4 regions of the Mesorhizobium sp. B263B2A genome follow, and region 2 is predicted to be linked to each of the others. Evidence: predicted binding sites of a transcription regulator. Region 2 holds the regulator's gene; each other region holds the start of a gene.
What was found. The regulator LexA, encoded in region 2, represses DNA repair genes until DNA is damaged. The targets are predictions, from matches to a motif close to TGTTCNNNNTGTGTTCNG.
Positions count from the first base shown of each region.

Region 1 (4,326 bases), 230 kb from region 2:
ACAAGCTGCTTTTTGTCGTCGAACAGCGCGATGCCGGTGGTGCCGAGATTGTTGCCCAGCACATAGAAGGATTTATCGGTCAGCGGATTGACGTTGGCGATCTCGGGATCGCCGATGACGATCTGGTAGAAAGCCGCGCTCGTGATGATCGTCTTGGGCTTGCCCTTGGCGACTTTTATCGACGCATTCTTGGTCGCCGAGACATAGACGATGTCATTGTCCGCCCTGGCCGCGCCGGCAAAAGCGAGCATCGCGCCCGCGGCCAGCGAAACCGCCATCGCCAGGGCGCGCACGAAGCACGACCGGCCCGTCATTCGATATAGGATACGCATCAGCATTGTCCCGTCCCACCCGGTCCCCACCGGCCTTTTACTTCTGGTCCCGCGCCGGAACCTGGTATTCCTCGGCCTTCGTGCCACGCGTCACGATGACCGTCTTGAATTTCGGCTTCTCCGGCTCCTTGGTCATGGCATCGAATAACGAGCCGGCCGTGGCCTGCGCCTTGGACGCCACCGATCCGCCAAAAGAGGAGATGGTGGTGACGCCGTTCTTGCCGTCGCCGCCTTCGCTGGCCGAGCGAAGCGACAGCGACAGCGTGCCGACGGTGCGGGCAAGCGCCACTTTCTGCGCGCCATCGGTCGTCACCTCGAGGGTCACGGAATTCGCGATCTGCGGCGCCGTCTGGCGCTCGTCGGCGCCTTGGCCGACGCTCAGCACCTTGGCGTCGGCGACGACGATTTCGGAAGTGATGGTCGAACCGGCCGCCCCCTGCGCATTCTTGGCGACTTCCTGGATTTCACCGGCATCGCGCGTCAGCACGACATCGACCCGGTCGCCCGGCGTGACGAAGCCGCCGACACCGGCGATCTCATCGGTGCGGATGGTGACCGCCCGCATTCCGGGCGTCAGCATGTTGGAAAGCGTCGCACGGCCGTTCGGCCCCGATAGCTTGGTCAGCAGCACCGGCTCGTTGACCTCGATCGGCGACAGTACGACGCGGCCGCCTTCGCCGAGCAGCCCATCGATCGTGGCAAAGGCGCCTTGCGGCAGCGAATCCTGCGGCCAGGGAATTTCGATGAGCTTCGTGCGATCGAGTTCCATGCCGTAGCGCAACGGAGCGTTGGCCACCACGATGGTCTTGAATTCGACCTTGGGCGCGGCCGGAGCGACGATCGAGGCCGTCTTCTCCTGGGCATCGGCCTGGCTTTTGACCCAGAAATCCGCGGCAAAGATCGAGATCGCGCCGAAAACGGCGGCGATACCGATCATACTTATGGCCTTGCCCCTCACGCCCAAACCCCTGATGCCCGTAGTTTCTTGTTATGTTGGGCTCACGCTAGGCGGCATTGTTAAAGAATCAGGAATGGAGAACGACGGCATTCGACCTATTTCCGCCCGCTTGGTTATCGAATGGTTTTAGGATAAGACGGGCCGGATCCCCGAACGTAACAGGAACCTCCGTCGCTTGGCGCTGAAAAGCGTGGCAGTATCGGCGGGTGATTCGCAGCACCGGACCTATGGCAGGCATGGACGACAACAACGACCTTTTCGGCGACCTGGACAAGCAACCGCAGCCGGTCCGCACACCCGCGCGCCCGGTGGATCCGCTGGTGCAGGCGGCGGCCAAGCGGCCGGCGGCAAGCCGCGACGGTTCGGAAGGCTACAGCGCCGCCGACATCGAGGTGCTCGAAGGCTTGGAGCCGGTGCGGCGCCGGCCGGGCATGTATATCGGCGGCACCGACGACAAGGCGATGCACCATCTGTTCGCCGAGGTCATCGACAATTCGATGGACGAGGCGGTTGCCGGCCACGCCACCTTCATCGATGTCGAGCTTTCGGCCGACGGCTATCTCTCCGTCACCGACAATGGCCGCGGCATTCCGGTCGATCCGCACCCGAAATTCAAGAAACCTGCGCTCGAAGTGATCATGACGACGCTGCATTCGGGCGGCAAGTTCGATTCCAAGGTCTACGAGACTTCAGGCGGCCTGCACGGCGTCGGCGTGTCCGTGGTCAACGCGCTATCGGATCATCTCGAGGTCGAAGTCGCGCGTGGCCGCCAGCTTTACCGGCAGAGATTCTCGCGCGGCGTTCCGGTCAGCGGCCTCGAGCACCTTGGCGAAGTCCACAACCGGCGCGGTACCAAGATCCGCTTCCACCCCGACGAGCAGATATTCGGCAAGGGTGCCGCGTTCGAGCCGGCGCGGCTTTACCGCATGACGCGCTCGAAGGCCTATCTGTTCGGTGGTGTCGAGATCCGCTGGACCTGCGATCCGTCGCTGATCAAGGAAAAGGACCAGACGCCGGCCAAGGCGGAATTTCATTTTCCCGGTGGCTTGAAGGACTATCTCAAGGCATCGCTGGGCGACGATTTCCAGGTGACGCGCGAAATCTTCGCCGGCAAGAGCGACAAGCAAGGCGGCCATGGCTCGCTCGAATGGGCGGTGACCTGGTTCGGCGGCGACGGCTTCGTCAATTCCTACTGCAACACCATCCCGACCGGTGAAGGCGGCACGCACGAGGCCGGTTTCCGCAATGTGCTGACGCGGGGCCTGCGCGCCTATGCCGAGCTCGTCGGCAACAAGCGCGCCTCGATCGTCACCTCGGAAGACGTCATGATCTCGGCGGCGGGCATGCTGTCGGTGTTCATCCGCGAGCCGGAATTCGTCGGCCAGACCAAGGACAGGCTGGCGACGATCGAGGCCATCCGCATTGTCGAGACCGCGATCCGCGATCCGTTCGATCATTGGCTGGCCGACAATCCGCAGGAAGCCTCCAAGCTGCTCGAATGGGTGATCGCGCGCGCCGATGAACGGGTGCGCCGGCGCCAGGAAAAGGAAGTGTCGCGCAAGAGCGCGGTGCGCAAGCTGCGCCTGCCGGGCAAGCTGGCCGACTGCACCCAGAACGCCGCCGCCGGTGCCGAACTCTTCATCGTCGAAGGTGACTCGGCCGGCGGCTCGGCCAAGCAGGCACGCGACCGCGCCAGCCAGGCGGTGCTGCCGCTGCGCGGCAAAATCCTCAACGTCGCCAGCGCCGGCAACGACAAGCTGGCCGCCAACCAGCAGATATCGGACCTGATCCAGGCGCTCGGCTGCGGCACGCGATCGAAGTACCGCGATGAGGATTTGCGCTATGACCGCGTCATCATCATGACGGACGCCGACGTCGACGGCGCCCACATTGCCTCGCTGCTGATCACCTTCTTCTACCAGGAGATGCCGGCGCTGGTGCGTGGTGGACACCTCTATCTCGCGGTCCCGCCGCTGTACTCGATCAGGCAGGGCGGCAAGGTCGCCTATGCCCGCGACGACGCGCACAAGGACGAGCTGCTGCGCACCGAATTCACCGGGCGCGGCAAGGTCGAGCTTGGCCGCTTCAAGGGCCTGGGCGAGATGATGGCCGCACAGCTCAAGGAGACGACGATGGACCCGAGGAAGCGCACACTTCTCAGGGTCGATGTGAACGAAATCGATTCGGCCACCAAGGACAGGGTCGATGAGCTGATGGGCACCAAGCCGGAAGCCCGCTTCCGCTTCATCCAGGAACGTGCCGAATTCGCCGAGGCGGAAGTGCTGGATATCTAGCCGCCCGCCGGTCTATTTCTTGTTTGACGTAATTCCGGACGGAAACCGTTTCACACTTTTCCTGGAATTACTCTTGCTCGCGCTTCCGAGACGGAGACCAGCATGTGATCTGGGTGCGGCTGAAGGACTATTTCGACACCAATCTGGCCGGGCTGACGCAGCCGACGCGTTCGGACTGGATTTTCGCCCTTAGAACTGTTTCGGCCGGCCTGATCGCGCTTCTGGCCGCCTATGCACTGAAGCTCGACCACCCGCAATGGGCGATGATGACGGTTTTCATCGTTGCCCAGCCGGTCGCCGGCATGGTGCTGGCAAAGGGCTTTTACCGGCTGCTCGGCACGCTTGTGGGCGGCGTCGCGGCAATCGGCATCACCACCGCGTTCGGCACCGGCCCCTGGGTGCTGGTGACGGTGCTCGCGGTCTGGATCGGCATCTGCACCTTCGTCTCGTCGCTGCTGCGCAATCCCGAAGCCTATGGTGCGGCACTTGCCGGCTACACCGCCATGATCATCGGCCTGCCCGCCTTCGGGCAGCCGCATCTGGTCGTGGACCTCGCGGTCGCGCGTTGTGCCGAGATCGTGATCGGCATTGTCTGCGCCGGCCTGACAAGCCGGCTGATCCTGCCCAAGCTGGCCAGTGACGCCATCATCTCGCGGCTGAAGCGCTGCATCATCGATCTTGCGACCTATGCCGGCGGTGCGTTCTCCGGCGGCGATCCGGCAACGCTTTCCGGCCTGCACAG
Region 1 covers NZ_JAIUIU010000003.1:56,682-61,007, reverse strand. Annotated here, with positions in the region: gene LB568_RS07580 (type II and III secretion system protein family protein) at 1-338, opposite strand, end outside; gene cpaB (Flp pilus assembly protein CpaB) at 370-1,269, opposite strand; gene parE (DNA topoisomerase IV subunit B) at 1,527-3,584, shown strand; gene LB568_RS07565 (FUSC family protein) at 3,689-4,326, shown strand, end outside.
Region 1: parE (DNA topoisomerase IV subunit B) is a predicted target of LexA. The motif match lies at 1,440-1,457, and genes of this name have one in related genera.

Region 2 (4,326 bases):
TGTAGACGACGTCCTTGCCCTCGACGAAGCCATTGTCCGTCAGCGCCTTCTTGAAGCCGGCTATGGCGGCGTTCAATTGCGGATGCTCGCCGAAATTGGCGATGCCGATACGGATCTGATCGGCCGCGGCGCTCCCGGCGCTGACCATCAATGCGCCTGCCAGAGCCAATCCCGACAGCCATGCGGATTTCGACTTCAACATCATTTCCTCCCAGATTTGATCAGCGCCGCCTCGGGGCACCTCCAGCGATCATGGTCAGTCCATCGGCGCATGTCAAACATTATATATAATTCTTGCCATCACCAATCATCATATATAATTTCTCCAATGGCAGAGAACGAATGGATCGCGATGCAGGACCAGAAGAACTCCACCAAGACGGAAGCCGCCTACCAGCTTCTGCGGCGCGATATCCTCACCACCCGTCTCATGCCGGGCGCCCCGCTCAAGCTCAGCGCCCTGCGCGGCATCTATGGAGTTGGCTGGACGCCGCTGCGCGAAGCATTGTCGCGCCTCGAAGCCGAACGCCTGGTCACCGCCATCAGCAATCGCGGCTTCGCGGTCGCCCCCGTATCCCGGGCCGAACTTGAGGATCTGGCGCGCGCGAGGATGGTCGTCGAGATACCGCTCTTCCAGGAATCGATGGAGAAAGGCGGCCGGGAGTGGGAAGACGCGGTTGTCACCGCGCACTACCGGCTCGCCCGCTGCAAGACCGCGGTGGACGACCCATCGGATGCCGCCGTCGACCAGTGGGACGAGAACCACGAGGCTTTTCATGCCGCGCTGCTGAGCGCTGCGACATCCAGCTGGCTGTTGCGGTTTCGCTCGACGATCTCGGACCAGCTGCGCCGGCACCATCGCTTTCTTGGGCTGGCGCCGACATTGCGGGCGGCGGCCGGCCTCAAGGACGGCTACGAAGAGGCCATGAACGCGCTGCGCGAGGCGATGGCGATCGAGCACCACACGGCGATCATGGAAGCCGCCCTGGACCGCGACGTCGAGCGGGCAAAAGCGCTGATGACGGCCCACATCGGTTATACGCTGCACGTCTATGTCCACAGCGAGGACGGCGACGCGAACAAGGACGTCGCGCGCGCCGGCAGCTTGAAAGCGGTTGCCGGATGATCTCGGCACCTCCGCATCGTCCGACGCTTGACGAGATTGCCGAAGCCCGCGATCGGCTGGCCGCCTGGCTGCCGCGCACCCCGCTGCTGCGCCTCGATCTTGGCCGTGCCGACCAGCGGATATTCCTCAAGCTCGAGACCCTGTCGCCGATCGGCGCCTTCAAGCTCAGGCCGGCGCTCAATACCTTGCTTTGTCGTGACGCCGATGAACTCAGGCACGGTGTTGCGACCGTCAGTTCGGGCAACATGGCCTATGGGTTGGCCTGGGCGGCACGGGCTCTTGGCGTTCCGATGGCCGCCTACATGTATGCCGGCGCGCCGCAGACCAAGATCGACGGTGTCCGCCGTCTTGGCGGCGAGGTGCGCTTTGTCTCCCACGAGACCTGGTGGCGCTACATCACCGCGATCGAGCGGCCCGACATTGACGAACTTCTCATCAATCCCGTCACCGATCAGGCGGTGTTGGCTGGCAACGGCACCATCGGCCTCGAGATTGTCGAGGATCTGCCGGAGGTCGATTTCGTGCTGACGCCATATGGCGGCGGCGGCATGACGACCGGCGTTGCAAGTGCGCTCAAGGCCCTTCGTCCGCAGGCGAGGGTCTTTGCCGTCGAGGACGAGAACGCGGCGCCGGTCACCGCCGCACTGGCGGCCGGACGTATTGTCGAGATCGAGACACGGCCCTCCTTCATCAAGAGCATTGGCGGTCCCTCCCTGATCCCCGAGCTATGGCCGTTGGCGAACCAGCTCATCGACGGTGCCATCGCCGTCAGCCTGCAACAGGTGACGGAGGCCATGCGGCTCCTGTTCTCGAAGGCCAAGGTCGTCGCCGAGGGCGCGGGCGCCGCCTCGCTGGCCGCGGCTCTCAGCAGTGAGCGGGCGACCGGCAACGTCGTCTGCGTCATCTCCGGCGGCAATATCGATGCGGAATTCTATGCGCAGGTGCTGGCCGGTGCGATCCCGCCAGCCTGATCCCGTACCTGCTTCCGAACCGGCGATTGTTGGCGTTTTGATTTCGTTTCGTTCACGGCAGGCAAGCCGATCGCAAGCGCCGAAATCGGCCTCGACGGGCTCTGCCGTCGGCTGATGCCGAGCCATGTCGCAAGACAGGCCACAGGCTATTAACCAAACATTTCAATGCGGGCGACGGGCGGCAACGGGCGAAAAACCCCGATTTCCGGCCTGTCCGGGCCGCAAATGATTTCGGCTCTCTTACCAAATTCACTAAACTTTAAACGGTTGCAGAACACAACTGGAACAGATAGTGTTTGTTCTGGGTTTGTTTTTCGATTCTGGATCAGAACCATTCTGGATCAAAACCCTTGTCCAGATGCCTTGGGGGCCGCCATGCTGACACGCAAGCAACATGAACTCTTGATGTTCATTCATGAACGGCTCAAGGAAAGCGGTATTCCGCCCTCCTTCGACGAGATGAAAGAGGCGCTCGACCTCGCCTCCAAATCAGGGATCCATCGCTTGATCACGGCGCTGGAGGAACGCGGCTTCATTCGCCGGCTGCCCAACCGGGCGCGTGCGCTGGAAGTGCTGCGGCTGCCGGATTCGATCGCGCCGGGCCTCAACGCGGCAAAGAAGTTCTCGCCAAGCGTCATCCAGGGGAGTCTCGGCCAAGGCGGTCTCGGTCAGGGCAGCCTCGGCCGCCAGATCAAGCCGGCACCGTCGCGCTTTGCCGCTGCTGGCAACGACGACGATGCGGTTCCAGCGGTGTCCATCCCGGTCATGGGTCGCATCGCCGCCGGTGTGCCCATCGATGCCATCCAGCATCAGACGCATACCATCTCGGTGCCGCCGGACATGATCATGGGCGGCGAGCACTATGCGCTGGAAGTCAAGGGCGACTCGATGATCGAGGCCGGCATCTTCGATGGCGACACGGTCATTATCCGCAACGCCGATACGGCGAGCCCGGGCGAGATCGTCGTGGCGCTGGTCGACGAGGAGGAAGCGACCCTGAAGCGGTTCCGCCGCAAGGGTGCTTCGATTGCGCTTGAAGCCGCCAATCCGGCCTACGAGACGCGCATCTTCGGGCCGGACAGGGTCAAGGTGCAGGGCAAGCTGGTTGGGCTGATCAGGCGCTACTGAGCCGGCACGGCACTTGGCTTGTCAGGTTTGCGATAGGGCTCCAGGCCTCTCGCCTCGCGCGAAAACTTTCGCTGCGCGTGCCAGGGCCGATACGGGCTGTCCACCGCGAAGCTGATGGTTGGCGGACCGGTGGCCGATTGGCGGTCGAAGAAGATGGCCGCACTGCCCTTGCGGGCGAGCTGCCGTTTGGTAACGACGAGAACCAGCGGATTGTGGCAGGCATCGTAGGCCGTCGCGTCATTGACGATGATCAGGTCGGCGAAGCCACAGGCCTTCCAGGTATCCTTGCGGTCTTCGACATGCGCTATGATCGCACCGGACGGGTGCCTGGCGAGACAGACACCGTCTGTGCAATAGAACGGCGCTCCCGGCGGGAGATTGACGGCATCAGCAATATCGAATTGTCCATCCGCCTTGTCGAATATTTCCGGCAGGATGATGGTTTCGGATCTCAGCGCGCGCTTCCAGTTGTCGACCGTGAATTCGTTCGGCCGGGCCCGGTTGACGGCGAGTTCGCCATCGCCGATCGGCAGCGCAACCAGCCGCGCGTCTTCCGAGACCAGCACATCCGGCGTGCGCGTATCGGACACCGTCAGCAGGCCGGCGATAGCGAATGGAAGCGCTGCAAGCCGCAGCCACGTCGTCGCCATCGTCGCGATGACCAGGGCAATCGTCACCAGCAGCACGGATTGCTGTGAGATAAGCCCGACCGCATCGACCGGAGAGCGTTCCGATATCCATGCCGAAACGGCGATCATCGCGGTCAGGCCCTTGCCCATCAGGTAAAGGGATGGCGCATCCAACCCGAACGGCATCAGAAGCGCGCTGGCAACGGCCAGGAACATCACGACTGAGACGATCGGCATGACGGCCAGATTGGCGAACAGGCTGAGCGGCGACACCCGCTGGAAATGCCAGATGGCAAACAGCGCCGTGGCGCTGCCGGCGATGATTGAGGTCATGGCCAATCCGCCTGTCGCCAGCAGGAATTTTCTGGTCAGGAAACCGGGCAAGGATCGCTTCGGCGGCGGCGGTCTGGTCTTTCCCGCACGGTGATCCGCCCAGCCGGCATAGGCTCCAACCAGGGCCGCGGTCGCGGCG
Region 2 covers NZ_JAIUIU010000003.1:282,833-287,158, reverse strand. Annotated here, with positions in the region: gene LB568_RS08645 (ABC transporter substrate-binding protein) at 1-202, opposite strand, end outside; gene LB568_RS08640 (GntR family transcriptional regulator) at 329-1,126, shown strand; gene LB568_RS08635 (pyridoxal-phosphate dependent enzyme) at 1,123-2,097, shown strand; gene lexA (transcriptional repressor LexA) at 2,473-3,225, shown strand; gene LB568_RS08625 (ComEC/Rec2 family competence protein) at 3,219-4,326, opposite strand, start outside.

Region 3 (4,326 bases), on a different contig from region 2:
GGGAAGAAGCGCTGCGGCATGACCAGGTTGAGGTTGTCCTTGGCCCGTGTCATCGCGACGTAGAGCAGCCGGCGCTCCTCCTCGATGTCCTCCTTGGTGCCGACGCCGAGATCGGCCGGGATGCAGCCATCGACGGTGTTGAGCACAAAGACATTTTTCCACTCCTGGCCCTTGGCCGAGTGGATGGTCGACAGGATCAGATAATCCTCGTCCCGATGCGGCGGCCCGGCCTGGTCACTGGTCGCGTCCGGCGGGTCGAGCGTCAGCTCGGTCAGGAACCGTTCGCGCGAGGCATAACCCGATCCGATCTGCTCGAGTTGCAAAAGGTCGGCGCGGCGCGTGATCGCATCCTCATGGATGCGCTCCAGATGCGGCTCGTACCACAGCCTGACCTGTTCGAGATCGGCAGGCCATCTGGCGCCGGCCCGCAGGCCCGAATAGAGCGCGACGAAGCTTGGCCAGTCGTCCGCCGCGCGCTGCGGCGGGCGCCATCCGGCCAGGCCCATCGCCTCGTCCAGCGCAGATGTCATCGTCTCGACGACCTGCGCGGCGGCCGAAGGGCCAATCCCCGGCAAAAGCTGCAGCACCCGAAAGCCGGCAACGCGGTCGCGCGGGTTTTCGGCGAAGCGCAGCACCGCCAGCACATCCTTGACATGGGCGGCATCGAGGAACTTCAAACCGCCGAACTTGACGAAGGGAATGTTGCGCCGCGTCAGCTCGATCTCGAGCGGCCCGCTGTGGTGCGAGGCGCGAAACAGCACCGCCTGGGATTTCAGCGCGGTGCCGGCCTCGCGCTCGGCCAGGATGGTATCGCAGACGAAATTCGCCTGCTCGACCTCGTCGCGGACGCTCACCAGTCTCGGCTTGCCCGTGGATTTGCGCTCCGACCACAGGTTCTTGGTGAAGCGTTCCGAGGCCTCGCCGATCACCGCGTTGGCGGCGGCGAGGATGGTTTCGGTCGAGCGGTAGTTGCGCTCCAGCATCACCACATCGGCGGCTTGCGCGAACTGCTTGGGGAAATCGAGAATGTTGCGCACCTCGGCGGCGCGGAACGAATAGATCGACTGCGCATCGTCGCCGACCACCGTCAGCCCGGCACCGTCGGGCTTCAGCGCCATCAGGATCGAAGCCTGCAGCCGGTTTGTGTCCTGGTATTCATCGACGAGCACATGGTCGAAACGCCCGCCCAGATGCGCGGCGATTTCAGGCTCTGCCGCCATCTGCGCCCAATAGAGCAGCAGATCGTCATAATCGAGCACGTTCTGCGCTTGCTTGGCCTCGACGTAACCGGCGAACAGCTGCTTCAGCTGTTCGGCCCAGCCGGCGCACCAGGGAAAGGCGGAACCCAATATTTCGCCCAGCGGCGCCTGCGCGTTGACGGCGCGCGAATAGATGGCGAGGCAGGTGCCCTTGGTCGGAAAGCGCGCCTCCGTCTTCGAGAGGCCGAGTTCATGCCGGACCAGATTCATCAGGTCGGCGGAATCCTCGCGATCATGGATGGTGAAGGCCGGATCGAGGCCGATCTCCAACGCATAGTCGCGCAGCAGCCGGGCGCCCATGCCATGAAAGGTGCCGGCCCAAGTCAACGCATCCGTGATCACCGCCGCGTCGCGGCCGAGCACCTCGCCGGCGATGCGCTCGACGCGTCTCGCCATTTCGGACGCGGCGCGCCGCGAAAAGGTCATCAGCAGGATGCGGCGCGGGTCGGCGCCCTTGACGATCAGGTGCGCGACGCGATGCGCCAACGTGTTGGTCTTGCCCGAGCCGGCGCCGGCAATGACCAGCAAAGGCCCCGCGATCTTGCCGTCGCCATGCTCGACGGCCTGGCGCTGGGCGTCGTTCAACCGCGCAAGGTAGGCGGGCGGGACGGTCGATTCCACAAAGGTCGAATCATGGGCGGCGAGGTTCATCGCCCATCAAGCATCGTTTCCGCTTTGTTCGCAACACAGAAGCGGCGCGATAGGGGACGACCGCTTTGGAGACTATCGCTTGGGGGACTATCGCTTGGGGGACTATCGCTTGGGGGACTATCGCTTGGGGACTACCGTTTGGGATCGACACCCATCGCCGCCGATTGACGGCGCAGAGCCTCGCGGTCGCTTCTTGGCGCCGGCAGCAACAGCGGGTCGAAATTGTTGGGCACCTCATCGATCATCTTGCGAGCGAGCCGGTATGCGAGAAGGGCAAAGGTGGCTGCCAGAAGCAAACGGACCATGGATCGGTTCTCCCGTGATCGGGATCAACCAAAGGAACGGCGTTTTGTTCCCTCACGCGAAATTCGCAACCAAACCGACATCACCTCGTTTTGAGACAGGAGGCGATAGCGATGAAAAAGCTAAGATTGGGCCTCGTCCTGGTGGCATTGGCTGTTTCGGCCTGCGACAACAAATTGCCGCCAACGACGGCTCCCGGCGCTGAACAAAGCCTCGCCAGCAACCCGTCGTAAACACGGGCACTGTCGGCAAGTGATCCAATGCTCCTGGGCTCCGTGCAACAGGTTCTGGGCTCCTTGCAATAGGTCGGATGTTCAAGGCATCGCCGAGATGCATTCCTCGAGCCGCTCGAGGCGGAACTTGGCATTGCGCAGTTCGTGCCCGGCTTCGTGCCGTTGCTGACGGCTTGGGGAGGCTGACGCCGCGGTCAGGTTCCGTTCGAGCTCGGCGATACGCGCACGCACCTGCCGCGCTTCGTCCTGACGCAACGCCTTTATCCAGTTCCGCCCGCGCATCTGTCTTCCCGCAAGTCCCCAAAGACCCGCCGCCTTATGCCAGCAAGACCCTAACTTCCTGGAAGTGCGAATATTCCAAATTTAATGAGTGCTAATTTAGCAAGGCGGCGCCACGGAGAAGAAGGCCGGCGCCGCTTGGGAGGAGAAAGGCGCCGGCCAAGCGGATAAGAGGTCCGCCGCAAGGAAGAGGCTAGCTGAGTCTTGCCGCTGCGTCATGCAGGATCGAGGATTTTGGCTCTTTCCGGGCGTTTTCCCCCGCAAAACGAACCAAACGAGTCCTCGCCCTTCAAACCGCAAGCCGTCGCCTGGCGATGGCGACATGGAAGTTGGCACCGAACAGCAACCCCTCATCATTGAAGTCATAGCTGGAGTTATGGAGTGGCGCCGAGGCCTCGCCATTGCCGAGGAAGACGAAACAGCCCGGCACGTGGTCGAGGAAGCGGGCAAAATCCTCCGAGGCTGTCATCGGCTCACCCGCCACCGCGATGTTGCCGGGTTCGAAGACGTCCCTGGCGGCGGCGAAAGCCGCGTCGACCAGTTCGGCATCGTTGCACAGCGGCACGAATTCGCGGCTGTAGTTCACTTCGGCGGTGACGTTGTAAGCGGCGGCGGTGCCTTCGGCGATTATACGCATCTGGCGTTCGATCCCGGCGCTGACCTCGGGGCGGAAGCTGCGTGCGTCGCCAAGGATGCGGGCCAGGCCGGGCAGCGCATTGCGGGTGCCGTCGGTGATCAGTTCGGTCACCGAAACCACCGATATGTCGGCCGGGCTCAGCCTGCGCGAGACGATGGTCTGCAGATTGGTGACCAGCGCGCAGGCAGCGACTAGCGTTTCGTTGCCCGAATGCGGCCGCGCCGCGTGGCCGCCGCGCCCGCTCAGCACGATCTCGAAGATGTCCTCGGCCGACATGATCGGGCCGGCGCGGGTCTCGAAATGCCCGATGGGCAGGCCGGGCATGTTGTGCAGCCCAAAGATCTCGTCGAAGGGGAAACGCCGCATCAGGCCATCATCGAGCATGGCCAGCGCGCCCCTGCCCCATTCCTCCGCCGGCTGGAAGATGAAGCGCACGGTGCCGTCGAAACCACCCTCCGTTGCCAGCCGCTTTGCCGCGCCGAGCAGCATGGCGGTGTGGCCATCATGGCCGCAGGCATGCATGAGTCCGGGATTGCCGGACCGGTACGAGGCGGTCGATTGCTCGGCGATGCGCAGCGCATCCATGTCGGCCCTCAGCGCGATGGCGCGGTTGCCGCTGCCGCGCTTCAGCGTGCCGACGACACCAGTGCCGCCGACGCCCTCGGTGACATTGTCCAGGCCGAATTCGCGCAGCTTGGCGGCGACGAAGGCCGCTGTGCGTTTCTCCTCGAAGCCGAATTCGGGATGCGCGTGCAGGTCACGCCGCCACCCGGTCATTTCCCGCTGCAGCGTTTCGGAATCGAGTTCAGCCATTCCCGCGCTCCCCCATCCCCGCAAGGTCCGCGACCACATCAAGCAGGATGTTGGCGCCGGCGACAAGCTCGGCATCTTCGGTGTGCTCGCGCGGACTGTGGCTGATGCCGCCGGCGCTCGGCACGAAGATCATCGCCGCCGGCGCGATGCG
Region 3 covers NZ_JAIUIU010000007.1:78,437-82,762, forward strand. Annotated here, with positions in the region: gene LB568_RS14085 (ATP-dependent helicase) at 1-1,910, opposite strand, end outside; gene LB568_RS14090 (hypothetical protein) at 2,042-2,215, opposite strand; gene LB568_RS14095 (hypothetical protein) at 2,528-2,701, opposite strand; gene LB568_RS14100 (M20 aminoacylase family protein) at 3,015-4,175, opposite strand; gene LB568_RS14105 (Zn-dependent hydrolase) at 4,168-4,326, opposite strand, start outside.
Region 3: LB568_RS14085 (ATP-dependent helicase) is a predicted target of LexA. The motif match lies at 1,925-1,942, and genes of this name have one in related genera.

Region 4 (4,326 bases), on a different contig from region 2:
AATAGGGCCGCTTCTCCAGGCCGGTGAAGACGTTCTTGAACTGCACCATGCCGGCGTTGGTGAACATCAATGTCGGGTCGTTGCGCGGCACGAGCGGGCTCGAAGCGACGACCTCGTGGCCCTCCCTGCGGAAATAGTCGAGGAATGTCGACCGGATTTCGTTCACGCCACTCATGACTGCTGCCTTTTTTCGCGAAAACCGCCGGCGACCCGGCGGAAATGGGCTCTGCTTTTTGCAGAGATAGATTCCAGAGATAGATTGGGCCTTTTAGCGGGCACGCTTCACCCTGTCCAGAAACACGGAATTGGGTCAATCCACCAGCTTGCCGGCAGCCCAAAAACAAAAACCGCCGGCTCGAAGGCCGGCGGTTTTGGACGCGGTACTAAAGAACTCGATTACATAAGCATTGGATCATAGGCAGGAATTATGGCCGAACTCCGGCCATTGGCCTACATTGCGCCGGCTTCATCCTCGAAACCGTCGTCCCCATTGCCCTCAGAGCCGCCATTTTCGAGGAATTTCTCGGCGATCAGCCCGGCATTCTGCCGCAGCGCCAGTTCGATCTCACGCGCCGTATCGGGATTGTCGCGCAGGAACAGTTTTGCATTTTCGCGGCCCTGGCCGAGACGCTGCGAATTGTAGGAGAACCAGGCGCCCGATTTCTCGACCACGCCGGCCTTGACGCCGAGATCGACCAGTTCGCCGGTTTTGGACACGCCTTCACCGTACATGATGTCGAACTCGACCACCTTGAAGGGCGGCGCCAGCTTGTTCTTGACCACCTTGACGCGTGTCTGGTTGCCGACGACCTCGTCACGGTCCTTGACCGAACCGATGCGGCGGATGTCGAGGCGCACCGAAGCGTAGAACTTCAGCGCATTGCCGCCAGTGGTGGTTTCGGGCGAGCCGAACATGACGCCGATCTTCATGCGGATCTGGTTGATGAAGATGACCATGGTGTTGGAGCGCGAGATCGAGGCGGTGAGCTTGCGCAGCGCCTGGCTCATCAGACGCGCCTGTAGACCGGGCAGCGAATCGCCCATCTCGCCTTCGATTTCGGCGCGTGGCGTCAGCGCCGCGACCGAATCGACCACCAGCACGTCGATGGCGCCGGAACGCACCAGCGTGTCGCAGATTTCCAGCGCCTGCTCACCGGTGTCGGGCTGCGAGATCAGGAGGTTTTCGAGATCGACGCCAAGCTTACGAGCGTAGACCGGATCGAGCGCATGCTCGGCATCGACGAAGGCGCAGATGCCGCCCTTCTTCTGGGCTTCCGCCACCGTGTGCAGCGCCAGCGTCGTCTTGCCCGAGCTTTCCGGCCCGTAGATCTCGATGATGCGGCCGCGCGGCAGGCCACCGACGCCAAGCGCGATGTCGAGGCCGAGCGAGCCCGTTGGCACCGTCTCGATCTCGACGACCTGCTCGTTCGCGCCGAGCCGCATGATCGAGCCCTTGCCGAAAGCCCGCTCGATTTGCGACAGCGCCGCATCCAGAGCCTTTGATTTGTCCACTGCCTTATCCTCTACAAGCCGCAAAGAATTCTGAGCCATGATACATCACCCCTTGGTCGTCAATGAAGGCCGGACAATCCGTAATCCCTACCATTTTGTACCTTTTTTGTTCTCGTTTGGCAAGAGGGATCAAATATCTGAAAAACAAGTGATATCCGGATTTGTTCTTTTTTCGTACCAAGGGATCGAACAGCAATGCACCTCGCATTGGGCCAGACAGCTCGATTGTTTCGGTTCGCCGAATCGCTGCCTTGCGTGCGAAACTCCATCCGCAGCCTAGCGCTTGTGCGGCAGGAATAACAAAGGGCATATCGCCGGCATGGTGAAATCCGCAAAGATACTGGCCGTGGGCGGCGCCCATATCGACCGGCGTGGCCAGGTGTCCGGCGCCTATGTGCCCGCCGCGTCCAATCCCGGCACGATGCGCGAGGATGTCGGCGGCGGCGTCTTCAATGCATTGCGCAGCACAGTGCGGCGCGGCGTGTCGGCCTCCCTGATGTCGATGCGCGGTGGCGATGCGGCGGGCGACACCGTTTCGCGCGCCATAGCGGAAGCTGGCATCGCCGATCTGTCGGCGGTGTTCCTCGACCGAACCACGCCGAGCTACACGGCGCTGATCGACCGCGAGGGCGAACTGATCGTCGGCTTTGCCGACATGGCTCTCTACGACCTGGCGTTTCCCAAACAGATCAGGCGTTCCAAGGTGCGGGAGGTGGTCGCTGCCGCCGATGCTATCTTGTGCGACGCCAATTTGCCGTCCTCGGCGCTGGAGCGGCTCGTCGCACTCGCCGCGGGCAAGCCGGTGTACGCGATTGCCATTTCGCCGGCCAAGGTGGTGCGGCTGATGCCGGTGCTCGGCGCGCTGGCGCTGGTCTTCATGAACCGGAGCGAGGCCATCGTGCTGGCGGGCGTCAACGCAAATGCCACGAATAAGGATGTCGTCGACGGGCTGCGCTGCAGCGGTCTCAGAAGCGGTGTGGTCACGGCAGGTGGCGGCGCGGTGCTGGGTTTCGACCAAGCAGGCGCCTTTTCGATCTTGCCGCCCGCCCCGAGAAAAATCGCCGATGTCACAGGAGCCGGCGACGCATTGGCGGGCGCAACGATCGCGGCCTTGCTGCGCGGTCTGCCTTTTCGCGAGGCCTTGCGCGACGGCGTCGCGGCGGCGACGCTGGCCATCGAAAGCGCCGATGCCGTTCCCGATTTCAGCGTGGCATCCTTCGTGCAAGCACTGGCCCTTGTGCCGGATGCGCAGGAAATGGCATGAGATCGGCAAATTCATGGTCCGCAGCGCCGGCCAGCGTCGAGATAGACGCGGGCGCTTCAGCTTGGAGATCCAGATGAACCCGGAAACCGCCCACCCCTTCATCGACGTCCACGCGCCGGTGGCGCGGGCCCTCGCCGCCGGCCAACCGGTGGTGGCGCTGGAAAGCACCATCATCACCCATGGCATGCCCTACCCCGACAATGGTTCCATGGCGGCGGACGTGGAAAAGATCATCAGCGACAGCGGCGCCGTGCCGGCGACGATCGCCGTGGTCGGCGGCCGCATCAAGATCGGCCTCTCGGATGGAGAGCGGGAATCGCTGGCCATGACGGGCGATGCCATGAAGCTGTCGCGCGCCGATCTCGGCTTCGCCGTCGCCCAAGGGCGCACCGGCGGCACCACGGTCGCCGCCACGATGATCGCGGCGCACATGGTCGGCATAAAAGTGTTCGCCACCGGCGGCATCGGCGGCGTGCATAAGGGGGCGGAAAAGAGTTTCGATATCTCGGCCGACCTCGACGAACTGGCGCGCACGCCGGTCATCGTCGTCTCGGCCGGCGCCAAGGCGATCCTCGACATCGAAAAGACGCTGGAGGTGCTGGAGACGCGCGGCGTGCCGGTCGTCGGCGCCGGCTGCGAAACGATGCCGGCCTTCTGGTCGCGGCAGTCGCCCTTCCGCGCGCCGCTGACCCTGCACAAGCCGGAAGAGATCGCGCATTTCTTCCGGACCAGGGCTGCACTGGGCTTGCAGGGCGGCATGCTGATCGCCAATCCAGTACCGGAAAACCACGAAATCCCGGCTGAGGAGATGGCCGGCTATATCGAGGCGGCTCAGAAGGCCGCCGAAGCCCTCAACGTCACCGGCAAGGCGGTGACGCCGTTCCTGTTGTCGAAAATCCTCGAACTGACCGGCGGCCGCAGTTTGAAGACCAACATCGCGCTGGTTGAGAACAATGCGCGGCTGGCGGCGAGGATCGCGAAGGCGCTGTAGGGCGGCCAATGTCGGCGGGACAGCACCCCCCTCTGTCCTGCCGGACATCTCCCCCGCAAGGGGGGAGATTGGCAGCTCACCTGCCGGCTCTCGCTTTCAACGTCTGCGATTGGCGAAGGCCGGAGTGACAAGCAATCTCCCCCCCTTGCGGGGGAGATGGCCGGCAGGCCAGAGGGGGGGCTGTCCCGCAACGTCCGCAAGTTGGCATCACTTCCCAGCTCTTCGCCCCGCCTCATACGCGCGGCGTGCCCACATCGTCATCTCGTCGGGATCATCGAAAGCACTGTCTGGAATGCTCCAATAGGGCATGGCGACCAGCTTGCCGTGGCGAGAGCCGGTGTAGGTCCATTGCTTGCAGCCGGCGGCTTCGAAATCGGGCGCGCTTTGTTCGTCGGCCTTCAGCAGCAATTCGCCGCGCAGCACGATGGCAACGATGACGCCATCGAAATAGATGCCCTTGCCGCCGAACAGCTTGCGGATGCTGACCGGGCCGAGGCCCTCGAAGAGTTCGGCGATGCGTTCGTTGTCCATGCCGCGATCATGTCATCGGCGTCAGGCC
Region 4 covers NZ_JAIUIU010000006.1:153,810-158,135, forward strand. Annotated here, with positions in the region: gene alaS (alanine--tRNA ligase) at 1-175, opposite strand, end outside; gene recA (recombinase RecA) at 451-1,551, opposite strand; gene LB568_RS13245 (carbohydrate kinase family protein) at 1,832-2,776, shown strand; gene LB568_RS13250 (pseudouridine-5'-phosphate glycosidase) at 2,850-3,767, shown strand; gene LB568_RS13255 (TfoX/Sxy family protein) at 3,975-4,298, opposite strand.
Region 4: recA (recombinase RecA) is a predicted target of LexA. The motif match lies at 1,609-1,626, and genes of this name have one in related genera.